DNA from 2 places in the Methylobacterium sp. Ger2507 genome. Region 2 is predicted to be linked to the other one. Evidence: riboswitches for the same ligand, from Rfam matches in the RefSeq annotation. Region 2 holds a riboswitch; the other holds the start of a gene.
What was found. A riboswitch is a leader RNA that binds a small molecule or an ion and turns the genes downstream of it on or off. The one in region 2 is predicted to bind thiamine pyrophosphate.
Positions count from the first base shown of each region.

Region 1: linked by a shared signal. The riboswitch ahead of thiO (glycine oxidase ThiO) and the one ahead of thiC (phosphomethylpyrimidine synthase ThiC) in region 2 are both predicted to bind thiamine pyrophosphate.

Region 1 is NZ_JBUYVC010000001.1:2,044,363-2,049,870, reverse strand. It holds gene ACV7NL_RS09520 (NAD(P)H-dependent flavin oxidoreductase) at 1-795, opposite strand, end outside; gene ACV7NL_RS09515 (thiamine phosphate synthase) at 799-1,470, opposite strand; gene thiG (thiazole synthase) at 1,520-2,305, opposite strand; gene thiS (sulfur carrier protein ThiS) at 2,309-2,521, opposite strand; gene thiO (glycine oxidase ThiO) at 2,518-3,702, opposite strand; TPP riboswitch at 3,804-3,932, opposite strand; gene ACV7NL_RS09495 (adenylate/guanylate cyclase domain-containing protein) at 4,103-5,350, opposite strand.
Region 2 is NZ_JBUYVC010000001.1:199,219-204,726, forward strand. It holds gene ACV7NL_RS01000 (Y-family DNA polymerase) at 1-1,118, shown strand, start outside; gene ACV7NL_RS01005 (TY-Chap domain-containing protein) at 1,476-1,799, shown strand; gene thiC (phosphomethylpyrimidine synthase ThiC) at 1,820-3,712, opposite strand; TPP riboswitch at 3,792-3,900, opposite strand; gene ACV7NL_RS01015 (BA14K family protein) at 4,051-4,773, shown strand; gene ACV7NL_RS01020 (hypothetical protein) at 4,874-5,128, opposite strand; gene ACV7NL_RS01025 (zinc metalloprotease) at 5,250-5,508, opposite strand, start outside.

The sequences.
Region 1 (5,508 bases), 1.8 Mb from region 2:
GTCCTCGTCCCGCGCCCGGCGCAATGCGTCGCGATGGGGAGCGGATAATCCCGCCTCCGGGGTGAGGAGATAGGCGGTCCCCAATTGGACGGCCGAGGCGCCGAGCATGAAGGCCGCCGCGATCCCGCGCGCATCGGCGATCCCGCCGGCGGCGATGACCGGGACCGCGACCGCATCGACCACCTGGGGCACCAGCGCCATCGTGCCGACCTGCGTCGCGGGATCACCGCCGAGGAACGTGCCGCGATGGCCGCCCGCCTCGGCTCCCTGGGCGATGATGGCGTCGACTCCACGCTCGGCGAGCCAGCGCGCCTCGCGCACGGTCGTCGCCGACGCGAGGATGCGGCAGCCGAGCGCCCGCAGGGGTGACAGGAGGCTCGGCTCCGGCAAGCCGAAATGGAAGCTGACGACCGGCGGCCTGAGATCCGCCACGACGGCCAGCATGGCCGCATCGAAGGGCGCGCGTTGCGCCATGGCGATGGGTGCGGCCGGGTCGAGCCCGAACTCCGCGTAGTAGGGTTCGAGCCGGCTGCGCCAGGCCGCCTCGCGCGCGGCGTCCGGCGCCTCCGGCACGTAGCAGAAGAAGTTGAGATTGAACGGCCGCTCGGAGCGCGCGCGCAGCGCCGCGACTTCGGTCCGCACGAGGTCAGGCGTCATCGCCGCGCAGGCGAGGGAGCCCAGGCCGCCCGCCGCGCTGACGCTGGCTGCGAGCGCCGGCTTCGGCCCGATCATCGGCGCCTGGATGATCGGATGCTGCACCGGCACCAGGTCGAGGAAACGGTTCGGACCCCACATCGCTCAACCTCTCCCCGATCGGCTGCGGCCGGATCGCACATCGAGCGACGCGCCGTAGGCCCGCGCCTCCGCCTCGGGATCGGGGCTGCGCATCAGCCCGCCCATCACCGCGATGCCGGCGGCCCCGGCCTCGCGGCAGAGTCCGACGCGGTCGGGGGCGATGCCTCCGAGCGCGATCACCGGGATGCCGAACGGCGCCGCCGCCGCCAGCGCCTGCGGCCCGAGGGCCGGACCGTAGCCCGGTTTGCTCGCGGTCGCGAAGATTGGGCTCAGGGTGACATAATCGGCGCCTGCCCGCGCCGCAGCCTCGACCTCGGCGAGGCTGTGGGCCGACACTCCGAGGCAGCCGTGCGGAAGACGCTCGCGTGCCGACGCCACATCGACCGGAGTTGCCCCGCCGGGCAGGTGAACGCCCTCGGCTCCGAGATCCAGCGCCAGGGCGGGATCACCCCCGATCGAAACGAACCCGCCTCGGGCTCCGACGAGGTCGACGACGTCGCGGGCCAGTGCGCGACGCTCGTCCGGGGCCAAGTCCCGCTCCCGGAACCAGACCCAGCGCACACCACCCCGCATCAGGCCTTCGAGCGTGTCCAGGAGTTGGCGGGCGGCGAGGTCCGGTGGCGCCACGGAGGAGCGCTCCGTTACCGCCAGCAGCGATGCCGGCAGCGATCTCATGCTGGCCCACGCGCGCAACGGGTGGACGGCTCGCCCAAACCGAACCGGCTCACGAGCCGACGAGGCCGAGCTGCGGGCTGGACGGTTCGGCGCGGCCGCGCCTCGGAATGCGGCCGGCCAGATGCGCGTCGCGGCCGGCCTGGACGGCGCTGCGCATGGCGCGGGCCATGCGGACGGGATCGTCCGCCTTGGCCACGGCGGTGTTGAGGAGGCAACCCGCAGCCCCGAGTTCCATGGCGATCACGGCGTCGGAGGCCGTGCCGATGCCCGCATCGACGATCACCGGCACGGGGGAGCGGCGGCAGATGAGTTCCAGGTTGGCGGGATTGGCCACGCCCATGCCCGAACCGATCAGCGAGCCCATCGGCATCACGGCAGCGCAGCCGAGATCGGCGAGACGCTGGCACACCACCGGATCGTCGTTGCAATAGGGCAGCACCGTGAACCCGTCATCGACCAGGTGGCGGCAGGCCTCCAACAATTCGGCGACGTCGGGATACAGCGTTTCGCGGTCACCGATGACCTCGACCTTGATCCAGGTGGTGTCGAGCGCCTCGCGGGCGAGTTCGGCGGTCATGATCGCGTCTCGCGCCGTCTCGCAGCCGGCCGTATTGGGTAGGAACCGGTGCCCCTTCAGCCGGCGCAGGGTGTCCGATCCGTGTCCCTGCAGCGAGACGCGGCGAATCGAGGCCGTGACCACTTCGGCGCCGGAGGCCGCCACCGCCTCGAAGAGGATGCTCTGGGTCGGGTAGCCGGCCGTGCCGATAAACAGGCGCGAGCCCAGGCTCACGCCGCCGATCACCAGCGCATCGGTGTCGTTCGCGGGTTCAGTCATTCCTCAGCCTCCCTGCATGGCACGGACGATCTCGACGCGGTCGCCCTCGGCGAGCCGGGTCGCGGCCCAATCGCGCCGCCGGACCACCGCGCCGTTGAGCGCGATGGCGATGCCCTGCGGGCTGTCGAGGCCGGTTTCCTCGGCCTCCTCCCGGAACAGGGCGTCGAGATCGGCGGCGGCGCTGTCGCGGGCCTGTCCGTTGACGGTGAGCCTCACGCGAAGGCCCTCGCGGGTTCAGGAATCGCGAAGCGGGCGAGCCCGAAGTCGCGCGCGTAAGCCGGAAGCGTCCCGTCGGCGACCAGGGCCGCCACCGCGTCGGCGGTGGCCGGAGCCAACAGGTAGCCGTTGCGATGATGGCCGGTGGCGACGACGAGCCCGGGCGCCAGCGCGTCGATGATCGGGGCGTCGTCGTCGGAAGTCGGGCGGAATCCGCTCCACACCGCCTCGACCGCCATCTCCTCGATACCCGGCAGCACGCGGCGGGCGCCCTCCAACAGGGCAAAGAGGCCACCGGCGGTGACACCGGCGACAAAGCCGCAATCCTCCACCGTCGCTCCGACGATGAGGTGACCGTCGCTCTTCGGCGCCATGTGGACCTGCTCGGTCCAGACCATATGGGCGAGGGTTCCGGTGCGGGCCGTGGTCCGCAGGGCCAGGGATTGGCCGCGCAGGGGTCGGACCGGCAGGGCGAGCGAATCAGGCAGCAGACCGGTCTCGCCGCTCCAGGCGCCGGTCGCGAGCACGATGGTGTCCGCGAGGGTGAGTCCGTGCGCATGGCGCACGCCCGTGACCCGGCCGGCGCTCCAGTCGAGCGCCGCGACCGGGCAGCCCTCCACGAGGGTGACGCCTGCCCCGAGACAGGCCTGCACCAGGGCCGCCATCACCCGACTCGGATCGACCTGATGATCGTGCGGACAGAACAGACCGGCGGTGACGGCCGGCCGCAAGCGCGGCTCGCGGGCGCGGACCTCCGGGCCGGTGAGCCAGCGCGCATCGAGGCCCGAGCGTTTCTGGAGATCGTGGCGGAAGCGCAGGCGCTCGACCTCGTCGCGGCCGAGGGCGAGCACCAGGGTGCCCTCCTGCCGGTAATCGATGTCGAGACCGGACGCGGCCTGAAGGTCGTCGCGAAATCCCGGCCAGCGCGACAGGCTTTCGAGGGCGAGCGGCAGCAGCGGATCGGAGCCGGGCTCGTGCTCCGCGGCAGGGGCGAGCATGCCGGTGGCGGCCAGGCTCGCTCCGGCGCCGACGGTGTCACGCTCCAGGACGGTGACGGACCGACCGCCCTGCGCCAGGCGCCAGGCGGCCGAGAGGCCGATCAGGCCCCCGCCGACCACGACGACGTCGCTGCGCGCCGGAGGGACGGCGACGGGCGGCGCAGCGCCATGTGTCCGTCGCAAGTTGAGGCAAGCCTTCGGGGTCACGTCCAACGCAATCTCCGCAACGGGCGTCGAGATTGGTGGGGCTGCAGCTTCAGGCGGTGAAGCGTGCCGGGCTTGATGAGAAACCCGCGGTCCAATCCCTACGCCGGTATGAACCGGGTCAGGTTCGAAGGATTTCCGCGCTGCCATCCGCGAACGGACGGCCATCGGTTTCTCAGCCCCTTGCCGGGGATCTCCCTGGAACGCTCCTGATGTGGGCCGTCCGCCCGCCGGGGTCAATCCCCGTCATGGCCGATGCCAACACTCGGGCAGCGCCACGACTGGCGACAGCCACGACTCGGCCAACAGCAGGGCTTGGCCAACAGCAGGGCTTGGCCAACAGCAGGGCTTGGCAGAGAGGACGGATCGCGGGGTGGCCTCAGGTCGCCGGCGGGCGCGTCGGACGATAGACGCCCATCGGCTCGGCGAACCCGTCGAGGGCATGTTCGCCGAGAGGTTCCGGCATGTCCCAGAGGAAATCGACGAACGGCTTCGTCATCAGGATCGGCTCGCCGAGCGTCCGATTCAGGCGGGCGACACGGCTCGCAAGGTTCACGTCGCGGCCGATGACGGTGAAGTCGAGGCGGGCGCCCGAGCCGACATTGCCGTAGGCGGCCTCGCCGTGGTGCAGGGCGATGCCGGCCGCGACCGGGTTGGCGAAGTGACCGAGCGAATTGGCCTCGGCGAGCGCCGCCATGGCGCTCTGCGAGGCGGTGAGTGCGCCCTTGGCCGCGCCCCCAAGATCGTCCCCCGGCTCGCGAAAAATCGCCAGCAGGCCGTCGCCGAGATATTTCAGGACCTCTCCGCCCTCGCGCTCGATGGCGGGCACAAGACAGTCGAAGAAGATGTTCAGCAGGTCGACCGCCTCCTCCGGCGTCATGTCGGCCGAGATCCGGGTGTAGTCCCGCATATCGGCGAACAGGATCGCCGAGCGGATGCGCTGGACATGGCCGCGACGGATCGAGCCGCCAAGGATGGCCTTGTGCGGCTCGTCGCCGACATAGATCCGCAGGACGTGGTCGAGCTGCTTGTTGACGCTGCGCATCTCCATCACGGCGGCGAGCGTCGGCATGACGAAGCGCATGATCGCCACGTCCTCGTCGCGGAACCCGTCCGGGGACCGGGTGGCGAAGGAGATGCCGTTGCGGGTGCCGTTGGTGAAGAACAGCGGCGCCACGATGTAGTGCCGGTAGCCCTCGGCCTTCAGGTCCGGGATCACCGCGTAGGCGTCGTCCGGCGTCTCGGCGAGGTCGAGGATCAGCCATTCGCCGGTCTCGTGCACCCGGTGGAACGGGCTCTCGCGATAGGCCTTGTCGGACGCTTCCCCGTGCGGGAACAGCCGGACGGTGGAACCGGTCTCGCGGGTCCAGAAGCGGCCGACGCCGGAATATTCGGAATGCAGCGCGTCGATGGCGGTGGTGGCGCGGTCGACCGGCACGTCGAGGCGGATCAGGCGCTCGGCGAGACCCGAGAGCAGGTCCTCCGCCTTCGGCATCCGAGCCCCCTCGCTCAGCAGCCAGTCGCGCAGGGCCACGCATTGCTGGAGGGCGCCGAAGGGAACGTCGGCCGCCTCCGAGCCGTCGGCTTCGGCGGTGGGAGAAGGCTGGGGCGGGCCTCGATCGAGCATATGGCCAAGGTGGGTTGAGAGGCGGCATCCGGCAACGGCCGCCGACGCCTTTTGTGAGTATCGCGCGGACCCGGCACCTTCAACCGTACAGCTGACGGGCGGGACCAGCGCAGATGTGATGGGCAAGGCCAAAGGTCCGCCAATGAAAAAGGCCGGCG
Region 2 (5,508 bases):
CGGCCCGCATCGCGCTCGCCGATACGCCGGCCTGCGCCTTCGCCCTGGCGCGCCATGGCGGAGGCGGATTCGTGGCTCCGGGCTGCAACGCGGAGGCCCTGCACGCCCTGCCCGTCTCGGCCCTGCGCCTCGATGCGGCCATGGCGCAGGCGTTGGCCCGCCTCGGCCTGCGCCGAATCGGCGACCTCGCCACGGCGCCCCGGGCACCGCTGGCCCGACGCTTCGGCGAAACCCTGCTGCTGCGCCTCGATCAGGCCCTCGGACACCGGCCCGACCCCCTGGTCACCGCCGAGGACCCCCGGGAATTCCAGGCGGTGCGCGGCTTCCTCGAACCGATCGGGCAGCCGGAGACCATCGTGGCCACCGCCATGGGTCTGATGGAGCGCATTGGGCCCCGGCTGGAGGCGGCCGGCCTCGGTGCCCGGGCCGTGCGCCTGACCCTGACCCGCGTCGATGGAATCCTGCGCACCCTCGATCTCGGCTTGAGCCTGCCGACCCGCTGCCCGAGCCAGATCGGACGCCTGCTCGCCCTGCGCCTCGACCGCCTCGGCCCGGCCCTCGATGCCGGGTTCGGCTTCGAGACCGTCAGTCTCGACGTCACCGCCACGGGCACGATCACGGCACGCCAGGCGACGCTGATGGAGGCCTCCGGCGGGTGTGAAGGCGCCGAGCATCTGGGCGATGCCCTGCGCCAGCGCCTCGGCCGGCGGATGATGCGGCTCGGGTTTCGCCAGACCCATCTGCCCGAGCAGGCCGAGGCCGCGGAGCCGTGGCGCGCCAGCCTCCCCGCGCAGGCGGACCGGCCCGATCCGGGAGCCCGCGCGCGCCTGCCGCCGCGCCCGCTGGTGCTGCTCAGCCGGGGCGAGGCGGCCGAGGACGTCATCGCGCTGGCTCCCGACGGGCCGCCGCACCGCTTCCGCTGGCGCCGCCGGGTCCATCGCATCGCCCATGCGGACGGCCCGGAGCGCATCGCCGACGAGTGGTGGCATGCCCCCGGCCCGACGCGCGATTACTACGTGGTGGAGGACGAGGCCGGCCGCCGCCTCTGGGTCTATCGCGAAGAAGTTCCGGCGATACCGGCGCCGGCGCGCTGGTTCGTGCACGGGCTGTTCGCCTGAGATGACAGATGGCGGAGAAGCCCCGTGATGCAATTACAGACTGCATGACGGGCGCGGGCGATGATTCTCCCGACGATCGGAATCGGGAGCCGCTGGAATGACCCTCACCACCTTGGGGCGAATCGGAACCCGCTGCATCGCTTACGCGATGCTGATGGCCGCCTCCGGTCCGCCCTCCGACGCGGCTCCAGCCGATCGCGACCGGGCAGCCTTCATCAAAGCCCGTCGCTGCGCCGTCATCGAGCGGGTGCGCAGTATCCACCGGCTTGGCCCGCGCTCAACCTCTCGGGATCGGTTCCTCGTCGTCAGCGATGCCCGACTGGACCAGAGCTACGTGCAATGCATGTTCTTCAATGCATGTTCTTCGATGAGGACACGAAGATGTTCTGCGAAGCTTCGTCCGGTGCTTATGGCCCTCAATCAGCGACACTGCGCTTCGAGCTCTCGCACGCTTCGGACGCGGCTCTGCGGCAGTTGGGATTTACCCAAACCGATCAGACGAAAAACCACACCCGGGAGATCACGCTCGGGACACCACCGGACTATGACATCGCAGCCAAGCTCATGCTCGGTGCGCTTTACGATGCCTACGGCGTAGGGATGGAGACCCAGCTCGCGTTCAAGGCACCGATGGCGATCCTTCCTTTTCGTGCCTGCCCCGGACCCGTCAGACGCCCCTGACCGATCCGGGGAGGAAGGGACTACTCCGCCGCGTCGACGTAGAGCTTGCCGCCCTCGGCCTGGAACTCGGCCGACTTCGCCGCCATGCCGGCCTCGCGCTCGGCCTGGCTCATGGCCGTCGCCTCGCCCAGAACCTGGCCGGCCGCCTCCATCGCCAGCACCTCGGCGCGCAGGTCCTGCGTGATCTTCATCGAGCAGAACTTCGGACCGCACATCGAGCAGAAATGCGCGACCTTGTGGGCGTCCTTCGGCAGGGTCTCGTCGTGATAGGCGCGGGCGGTGTCGGGATCGAGGGAGAGGTTGAACTGGTCCTCCCAGCGGAAGTCGAACCGGGCGCGCGAGAGAGCGTCGTCGCGCAGCTGCGCCGCCGGGTGGCCCTTGGCGAGGTCTGCCGCATGGGCCGCGATCTTGTAGGTGATCACGCCTTCCTTGACGTCGTCGCGGTTGGGCAGGCCGAGATGCTCCTTCGGGGTGACGTAGCAGAGCATGGCGCAGCCGAACCAGCCGATCATGGCGGCGCCGATGCCCGACGTGATGTGGTCGTAGCCGGGGGCGATGTCGGTGGTCAGCGGGCCGAGGGTGTAGAACGGCGCCTCGCCGCACTCCACCAGCTGCTTTTCCATGTTCACCTTGATCTTGTGCATCGGCACGTGGCCGGGGCCCTCGATCATGGTCTGGCAGCCCTTGTCCCAGGCGATCTTGGTGAGTTCGCCCAGAGTCTCGAGTTCGGCGAACTGCGCCGCGTCGTTGGCATCCGCGATGGAGCCGGGGCGCAGGCCGTCGCCCAGCGAGAACGAGACGTCGTAGGCCCGCATGATGTCGCAGATCTCGTCGAAGCGCTCGTAGAGGAACGATTCGCGGTGCCCGGCAAGACACCAACGCGCCATGATCGAGCCGCCGCGGCTGACGATGCCGGTGACCCGGCGCGCGGTGAGGGGCACGTGCGCGAGGCGGACGCCCGCATGGATGGTGAAGTAGTCGATGCCCTGCTCGGCCTGCTCGATGAGGGTGTCCTTGAAGACTTCCCAGTCGAGCTTCAGCGGATCGCCGCCGACCTTCTCCAGGGCCTGGTAGATCGGCACCGTGCCGATCGGAACCGGCGAGTTGCGCACGATCCACGAACGGATGTTGTGGATGTTGCGCCCGGTGGAGAGGTCCATCACCGTGTCGGCGCCCCAGCGGGTCGCCCAGACCAGCTTCTCGACCTCCTCGGCCGCAGACGAGGTCACGGCCGAATTGCCGATGTTGGCGTTGATCTTGACCAGGAAGTTGCGGCCGATCGCCATCGGCTCCACCTCGGGGTGGTTGATGTTGGCCGGGATGATGGCGCGGCCGCGAGCCACCTCGTCGCGCACGAATTCGGGCGTGATGAAGGCCGGCAGGGCGGCGCCGAAGCTGTTGCCGTCGCTGAGCGCCGCCTGGGCGCCCTCCAGCATCGTCTCGCGCGCCAGGTTCTCGCGGTGCGCGACGTAGATCATCTCCTCGGTGATGACCCCGGCGCGGGCGAACTCGTACTGCGTCACCATCTGGCCCGGTGCGGCCTTGCGGATCTCGCGGGTGGCCGGACACGGGGCCACGAGCTTGTCCTCGGGCACGAAGCCGTTGTCCTCGGGCTTGACCGCGCGCGGGGTCACGGTGGCGTAGCCACGCCGAGCGATCCAGGGCTCGCGCACCAGCGGCAGGCCGGCGCTGAGGTCGATCCCCGCATCGGTCTCCGTGTAGGGGCCCGACGGGTCGTAGACCCGCACCGGCGCTTCCTTCGGATCGCTCAGGGTGATCTCGCGGAACGGCACCCGGATGTCGTCATGCCCGGCCACCGCCGCATAGACCTTGCGCGAGCCCATGATCGGGCCGGTGGTCACCGCGGGCGCCTGGCCCTGCGGCAGATCTTTCGGGAGAACGGGTGCATTCATCGGGGTCGCTCCTGGCGTGGGAGACGATCCGGACTCGCGAACGGCGGTTTGGATGGGACGACGCCTGAACCCACGCGCCGCTTCTGATAATTCCCGTCCCTCCGCCGGTACGAACCGGATCAGGTTCAAGGGTCAGGGCGACGCGCCCAATCTCAGCCCCCGCACTCGGGGCCCCCCTCGGAATGGTTCCAGATTCAAGGTCGGCGTCGCGTTTGTCAATCGTTGCCCTGACAAACCGACGCGGAATGTCGTCCAAGACGAACTTCGTCGCTCAGTCCCGCGTTTACTGATCAGACGTCCGGTCTCTACGATCGGCATGCCACCATAGGATTTCTCCCATGAAGCGCATTCTTCTGGCCTCGGCCGCCCTGGTCGGTGCCCTCTCGATGATTCCCGTGACCGCCGACGCGCGTCCGGGCGGCGGCGGGTTCCGGGGTGGCGGCGGCGGCTTCCACGGCGGCGGAATCGGTGGCGGCGGATTCGGCGGTCGCGGCGGATTCGCGGGCGGCGGCTTCCGCGGTGGCAACTTCGGTGGCGGCGGCTTCCGCGGCGGCTTGGCCCAGGGTGGCCTCAACCGCGGCGGCTTCAACCGGGGTGGTGTGATCGGTGCGGGGGCTGGTCTCGGCGCCGGAGCGGGTTTCGCCGCCAATAACGGCTTCCGGGGCGGCTTCAATCGCGCGGGCTTCGCCGGACACCGGGGCGGCTTCGATCGGGGCCACTTCGCCGGCCGCGGCTACGGCCACGGGTATCGTCGCGGCTACGGCGGAATCGGCCTCGGGCTCGGCCTGGGTCTTGCCGGCGCAGGCATCGGCTACGGCCTCGGCAGCGCCTATGGCGGCTATTACGGCGACGACTACTACGCGGGCGGCTACGCGCCGGCCTATTACGGCGGTGGCTATGCGCCCTACGGCGGCGCCTACGCCCCGGCCGGCTACGCGGAAACCACGGAAGTCGCGCCTGCCGGCAACGATGTCGCCTACTGCGTCCAGCGCTTCCGCTCCTACGATCGCCGGAGCGGGACCTATCTGGGCAATGACGGCCAGCGCCACGCCTGCCCGTAAGATCCGAGCCAAGCACGAATCCCCCGATACCCGCGAGGGCCCTGCCGAAAGGCGGGGCCTTCGTGCGTCGAGGAACCCGGGATCCGACTCTGGTCTGCCCTCAGCCGCCCTGCAGGCTCTCGGCGAAATCGTCCGGGATCTCGCCGAAGCTGCCCAGGATGGTGGCGCTTTCCAGTTCGCCCGTCTCGTCGTCGGCCACGACCTTGATCGCCGCCGTGCCGGGGAAGCGGCCGGCCATCGCCTCGGCCTTCTTCAGGGCGCCGCTCTCCGTCACGGCCACCTCCCGGTCGCCCGGCGAGAGCCGCTTGCGCTTGATCACGAAGGTCTGGACCAGGAACGTCGTCTTGAGGGCCATCTTGGGTCTCCACCGGCTCCGCGGCGGAGCGAGCCGGGTCCGGGTGCGGAGCGCACCTAGCACGAAAGCCGCGCGATCCTCACGCGCCACGGACGCACCCCCGACCGATCGCCGCCCGCGATCACCAGAGGCGTACGAGCCTGTAGCCGGTGATGACGTCGGCAAGATCGATGCCGAGGCCGGCGGTCAGCCGCAGGCTCGCGCGAAAGAGCGGGCGGGTGAAGGCGCCGGAGACCAGGAAGATGCCGAGCAGCACGAGGCTCGAATGCCGGGCCATCCGATCCGCCCAGGTCCATATGCCGGACGGGCGTGATGGGGCGGTCCCGGCCCGGGCCGTTGCAGGGCCTGAGATCCAGGGGCGGACGATATCGTAACCGTCG